2 regions of the Microbacterium sp. NPDC064584 genome follow, and region 2 is predicted to be linked to the other one. Evidence: predicted binding sites of a transcription regulator. Region 2 holds the regulator's gene; the other holds the start of a gene.
The links. The regulator LexA, encoded in region 2, represses DNA repair genes until DNA is damaged. The targets are predictions, from matches to a motif close to TCGAACANNTGTTCGA.

Region 1: a site for LexA is predicted at 2,204-2,219, ahead of AB0P18_RS15485 (DUF222 domain-containing protein). Genes of this name have one in related genera too.

What each region holds. Positions count from the first base shown of each region.
Region 1 is NZ_JBFBMZ010000012.1:59,126-62,536, forward strand. It holds gene AB0P18_RS15475 (glycosyltransferase) at 1-791, shown strand, start outside; gene AB0P18_RS15480 (endonuclease/exonuclease/phosphatase family protein) at 1,309-2,001, opposite strand; gene AB0P18_RS15485 (DUF222 domain-containing protein) at 2,253-3,411, shown strand, end outside.
Region 2 is NZ_JBFBMZ010000005.1:39,781-43,191, forward strand. It holds gene AB0P18_RS08980 (hypothetical protein) at 1-1,253, opposite strand, end outside; gene lexA (transcriptional repressor LexA) at 1,341-2,021, opposite strand; gene AB0P18_RS08990 (LysM peptidoglycan-binding domain-containing protein) at 2,282-2,659, shown strand; gene AB0P18_RS08995 (histidinol-phosphate transaminase) at 2,710-3,411, shown strand, end outside.

The DNA of each region.
Region 1 (3,411 bases), on a different contig from region 2:
TCGTGTACGCCCACACGCCCGCCCGCTACATCTGGGAGCCCGAGCGCGACAACCGCGGCGCCTCCGGCTGGGCGCGCGCCGCGAGCGCCGTGCTGAAGCCGATCGACCGCCGCCGCGCCGCCGAAGCCACCTCGATCGCCGTGAACAGCAAGTTCACCGGCGAGCGCGTCGCCCGCGCCTGGGAGCAGGAGTCGCGGGTCATGTACCCGCCCGTCGACACCGAGACGATGGTCGCCACCACCGACTGGCGCCGCGATCTCACCGACGACGAGCAGCGCCAGCTCGACGCGCTGCCCTCGACGTTCCTGCTCGGCGCGTCGCGGATGGTCGACTACAAGCGCCTCGACCGGGTCATCCAGATCGGCGCGCAGGTCAAGGTGCCCGTCGTGATCGCCGGGACCGGACCCAGCCACGTCGCGCTCCGCTCCGCCGCCGCCGCCTCCGGCGGTGAGGTGACGTTCATCCTGGCGCCCTCCGACGCGATGCTGCGCGCACTGTACGCCCACGCGACCGCGTACGTCTTCCCGGCCGTGGAGGACTTCGGCATCATGCCCGTCGAGGCGATGGCCTGCGGAACCCCGATCATCGCGAACTCGGTCGGCGGCGTCCCTGAGACCGTCGAAGCCGTCGGCGGCGGCGTGACGTGCGAGATCGATCGCTGGAACGACTGGGACGAGATCCTCCACCAGGCGATCTCACTGGATCCCGCGCAGTTCCGCCCGCGCACCCACATGTTCTCGCGCTCCCGGTTCATCGCCGAGCTGCAGGACTGGGTCGGCGCCGGGGCTTAGCCCGCGCGGCCGGGGGTTTCGGACCCTGGCCCTCCGCCGAGGTGGTTGTTCTTTCGCCGAGCTGGTGGTTTGTGCACCGAGATGGTGGGTTTCCCGCCGAGATGGTGGGTTCCCTGCCGAGATGGTGGGTTCCCCGGCGAGATGGTGGGTTCCCCGCCGAGATGGTGGGTTCCCCGCCGAGATGGTGGGGCCATCTCGGCGGGAAGTGCACCACCTCGGCGCAAAGTGCACCACCTCGGCGCAAAGTGCACCACCTCGGCGGAGTTCGCGACGATGGATGCCGGCACCCCGCACGTGCGCGCTCACGCCGACCGAGCCCACGTGTCGGTACTCCCGCGCGAAGACTCACCGGTTCAGTGGGCGCGAAGCGCGACATCCGCTTGGAGATTCAGCGAAAACCGTCCACCGAGCGGCGCCTGACGCTTTCCCCGGTCTCGTTCGTCCGCTGTGCACGGCGAACCCGCACTCACGGGGCGCGAAGCGCGGCATCCGGCCCCGCGATCCAGCGAGACGGACGTCAGGCCGCGCGAGCCTTCGCCGGCGCCGAGACCGTCGCGGTCACCAGGATCGGCAGGTGATCGCTGCGGCCCTGCGGCAGCGTGCGCACCTTGTCGATCTGCAGCCCCACCGACGTCGCGAAGTCGTAGTGCCCGCGGAAGAACCGGTACCGCGTGTACGTCCGCGCATCGCTGAGGTTGAGCTCGTAACCGTGCTCGCGGACCTTCTGGCTCAGGTTCTCCTTGAAGACCGGATAGTTGTAGTCCCCGACCATGAGCACCGGCAACCCCTCGCCCAGTCGCTGCAGCTCGGTGAGAGCGGTCCGGATCTGGTGCCGTCGCAGCGAATTCAGCGCGGTCAGCGGAGCGGCGTGGAACGAGGCCACGATGAGCGCGCGGTTCGCGTCGATGTCGTGGAGTCTGACTCCCAGCATCCGCTCTTCAGCGGGCTTGAGCACCCGGTCGTGCATCGACTTCTTCAGCGCGAGCGCCCGCACCTCTTCGAGGCGGAACGTGTTCTCGCGGTAGTAGACCGCGAGTCCGAGCCGGTTGCGGGAGGTCGCGTCGGCCAGACGCAGATCGCCGATGGATGCCGGCATGTCGGTCGTGTCGAGCTCTTGCAGACAGAGCACATCGGGGGCGTGCCGGTCGACCAGGGCGCTCAGCTCTCCGACGGCGCGGTGCTTGCGCAGGTTGTACGAGATGACCTTCATAGCGACCCCAGCCTAGGACCGCCGGGTTTCGCCCGGGTGTCTTTCGCCGGATCCCTTGTCAACCTCCCAGGGTCCGGTTGGCACGTTGGCGACACCGTTCTGCGTTAGCGCCTGAGGTTTCGTAGGGCCATTGCAGGGATGTGGCGCCGTCACCGTGGCGCCGAGCGGGGCGTCCGTGCGGATGATCGGGCCTGTGGATAACTCGTACGAATCTTCGACGGAATGTCGGAGGCCCTTCCTAGTCTGTTCTCATGAGCAGGACCCTCGATCTCCTCCCCGCGGAGGTCGAGGCCGTGCGCGCGATCTGGCCGGACGACGAGGTCGAGACGCTGACGGATGCCGATCTCGTCGCCGCGAACGAGCGGTATTGCCGCATGCAGCGCATGCTCGCCGCCGATCAGGCCCGGTTCGCCGCCGAGATCGCTCGTCGTTCACGCCCTGAGCTGGGTCCCGAGAGCCTGGCGAAGACCCAGGGGTTCCGCAATCCGACAGCGCTGATCGCGGCGACGAGCGGCGGGTCCACCGGTGACGCCGCCCGCCTGGTCAAGGTGGGCGAGGCGATCGCTCCGCGGCAGCTGCTGTCGGGCGAACGCGCACCCGCCCGGCACCCGCACGTCGCCGAGGCGATGGCCCGCGCGACGATCACCGAACGAGCGGCTGCCGCGATCGTGGCACTTCTCGACCGCGTGGCGTTCCGCGCCGGGCTGGAGGCGATCGAGGTCGCCGAGAAGACGCTCGTCGAGCAAGCGCCCGGCCTCTCGATGGACCAGCTCGCCCGAGTGCTCGTCCGTGCCGAGGCGTGGCTCGACCCGGACGGGGTCGCGATCCGCGAAGACGAGAAACGCGGCGCCGAGCAGCTCACGATGCGTGAGGTCGACGGCATGTTCGAGTTCGCCGGCCGACTCACTCCGGAGCACGGCGCGCCGCTGAAGGTCGCGATCGAAGCGATGGTGTCGGCCGAGATGCGGGCGACGCGGGATGCCGCGCGGGACGGGACCGCCGACCCCGACGTCCCCCGCCGCTCCGTCGTGCAGATGCAGGCCGACGCGCTCGTGCGACTGTGCGAGCACGCGCTCGGGTGCGACCGCACCGACCTCCCGCTGCAGGGCGCCACTGTGGTGGTGCGTATCGACCACGAGAACCTGGTCAACGACACCGGGTTCGCCACGATCGACGGCATCACCGCCCCGATCTCGGTCGCCACCGCCCGCCGGATGGCCGCCGCCGGCGAGATCATCTCCTGCGTCCTCGACGGCAACGGGCAGATCCTCGACTGGGGCCGCACCCGACGGCTCTTCTCCCGCAACCAGCGCCTCGCCCTCCTCGAACGCGACGGCGGATGCGCGATGTGCGGCGTCCCACCCGGACAGGTCAAGGTCCATCACATCCGCTGGTGGGCCCGGGATGCCG
Region 2 (3,411 bases):
GCGACGACCACGACGAGGAGGATGTCGCCGACCGTGAGCGGACGCAGCGCGAACAGCCACAGCACGGCGAGGACGGCGATGATCGTGCGCACGAGAACCCGGTAGCGGCCGAGCCACGCTCCGAAGGCCCCGGTGTCCAGGCCCCGCGCCGCCAACTGCCGGCGGGCGGACCCGTTGAGCGCCTCCGCGGTCGAGCGGACGCTGCGCGCGGGCTTCGAACGGCCCATGAGCCAGCCCACCAGTGCGATCAGCACGCCCAGCAGCACGCCCACGAGGGCCGTCTGCTGCATCGCCCCGACCATGCGCTGGTAGATCGCGTCCAGCGCCGCCGGCGACAGATCCAGATCGCCCGCGACGGTGCTCACCACCACCGTCCCGACCGACAGGCCGGCGACGAGCGTTGCCGCGCCGATCGCGAAGCCGATGCCCGACCCGAGGATCGCGACGCTCCGTCGCCGGGCGAAGAGGATGCCGAGACCGAAGAGGCCGAGGGTGAGGACGGGCAGCCACCATCCCAGGGCCGCGGTGAGGGCGTAGCCGGTCCGGATCGCGGCCAGATTGTCCCCTTCGCCGACGATGACGACCTTGTCCACCGACGGGATCAGCTGCGCGATGCCGACGCCGCGGTCGACGAGGTTCGCCTTCACGCGATCGACGATGGCCCCGAGTTGGATGCCGACGCCGTCCGGGGTCCTCACGACCAGTCCGCCGCCGTCCGATGTCGCCGCCGTCGTGAGGGCGCGGTGCGCCGCGCGCGTGGCGGTGGCCCAGACGTCCGAGAACGCGTCGGACTGCACCACCCTCGTCACGGTCTGATCGACCAGGCTCTCAAGGCCGTCCGCCGCGGGAGCCTGGAGGAGCCCGAGGGCCTGCACGGCGCGCGGCGGGAGGCCGAGGTCGGCGATGCCGTCGAAAACGTTCGCGGTGAGCTGGTCGAAGTCGACCTGATCGGTGATCGCGGTCATCGTCTCGTCGATGATGAGTCCCTGCACGGCGGGATCGTCGACGAGCGGCGCGAGTGTGCTGACGAACGCGTCCTCCTCCACGAGCTGCACCCGCGCCCAGGCGGCGACGATGGAGGTGGGGACGAGGATCGTCGCGATCACGATGCACAGCGCGGAGACGAAGGCGCGCCAGCGTGCGGTGCGGGGCTCCGGCGCGACGGCGTCCGTGTCCCGCGCGCGGAGCGCCGCGTTCTCGGCGCGCAGCGCGTCCAGTTCGGCGCGCAGATCGTCGTCGGTCATGGCGGACATGGGGCCTCCTCGGTGCGGATGACCTCATCCTGGCGCAAACGGCCGCGCGGCATCCCACCCGGAACGGGTGATAATCGCGCCGGCGGCTCAGACGGCGCGCAGGACCGCCACGACCTTGCCGAGCACGACCGCGTCGTCGCCGAGAATCGGCTCGAACGCCGAGTTGCGGGGCAGGAGCCACGTGTGCCCGTCGCGCTGACGGAACGTCTTGACCGTCGCTTCTTCGTCGAGCATCGCCGCCACGATGTCGCCGTTCTGCGCCGTCTGCTGCTGACGCACGACGACCCAGTCGCCGTCGCAGATCGCCGCGTCGATCATCGACTCGCCCTGCACCTTCAGCATGAACAGGTCGCCCTTGCCGACGAGCTGACGGGGGAGAGGGAAGATCTCCTCGACCTGCTGCTCGGCCGTGATGGGCGTACCCGCGGCGATGCGTCCGACCAGCGGCACCATCGCGGCGTCGCCCACGCTCGGAGCCGTGTCCGCCGGGTTCTCGGTGGACATGCCGGGGAGATCGATCAGCACCTCCATCGCACGCGTCTTGCCGGCGTCGCGGCGGAGGTATCCGCTGAGTTCGAGCTGGTTGAGCTGGTGCGTCACGCTGGAGAGCGACTTCAACCCGACGGCGTCACCGATCTCGCGCATGCTCGGCGGGTAGCCGTGCCGCGCGATCGACCGCTGGATGACTTCCAGGATCGCGAGCTGCTTGTCGCTGAGGCTCTTGCGCCGTCGCGTCTGGGGCTTGTCGCGTCCGCTCGCGTCGCTCATCTGTCCCGCTCCTGTCTCTCCCGATCCGGGCATCGTCTTCGAATGTCGGAGGTCCGTGGTGGGGTGTTCCCATCGAAACCGTATCCGGTTCGGCTCCGGTGTCCGGGCATCACGTCCGCGTGTCGCGTTCGAACATCAGAGACGTCGAATACCGGTTGACATCGTAGAACATCGAAGATAGCTTCGGAAGAGAGCTTCGCATCCCGGCCTCCCGGCCGAGGCGGGGGTGCGAATCTCTTCTCTTCATCCAGGAGGACGACATGACCGCCATCAGCATTCCGACCCGGTCCTACGGCGACATCGCGGGGCACCGTGCCACGCGGCTGCGTCTGACGGCCCGCGGGCGACGGGTGCTGGCGTCGATCGCAGCGCTGCCGGCCGTGATCGCCCTGAGTCTTGCGGTCGTCAGCGGCGGCAGCGCTCTGGCCTCGCGCGACGCCGGCGCGCCGGCGGAGTCGTTCACGACCGTCACGGTGACGGCAGGGCAGTCGCTGTGGTCCATCGCCGAGCAGGTCGCGCCGGGTGCGGACCCGCGCGATGTGGTCGACGCGATCGTGCGCCTGAACGCGCTCGACGGCGTGACGGTGTCAGCCGGGCAGCAGCTCGCGATCCCGAGCGAGTACGACACCGCACCCTGAGTGCCGGCGGTCGCCTCTTCACGCGGACCGGGCGTCGCGGCGGCTCTACCATGGGAGAGGTGAGCATCCGCCTCGATGACCTTCCCCTGCGCGACCACCTCCGAGGGATGACGCCATACGGCGCCCCCCAGGCCGCGCTGCCCGTCGCCCTCAACGTGAACGAGAACACCCACCCCGTGCCGCAGGATGTGGCCGACGACATCCTGGATGCCGTCGCGCTCGCTCTCCGGGACGTGAACCGCTATCCCGATCGGGAGTTCACGGCGCTGCGCGAGGGCTTCGCGGAGTATCTCGGCTACGGGGTCACGCGCGAGCAGATCTGGGCGGCGAACGGCTCGAACGAAGTCCTGCAGCACGTGCTGCAGGCGTTCGGCGGGCCGGGCCGCACCGCGTTCGGCTTCGCGCCGACGTATTCGATGTATCCGCTTCTGACCCGCGCGACCGGTGCGGAATGGATCGCCGGCACGCGCGGCCCGGACTTCTCCGTCGAGGTCGACGACGCGACGAGGCAGGTCGAGGAGGCGGCACCGGATGTCGTCTTCCTCTGCTCGCCGAACAACCCGACCGGCACACCGATGAGCCTCGAGGCGATCGCTGCGATCTACGACGCTACGGACGGCATCGTGGTGGTCGACGAGGCCTACCAGGAGTTCGCACCGCACGACGCGGGATCCGCACTCGCGCTGCTGCCGGGCCGCGAGCGGATGGTCGTCTCGCGGACCATGAGCAAAGCCTTCGCGTTCGCCGGAGCC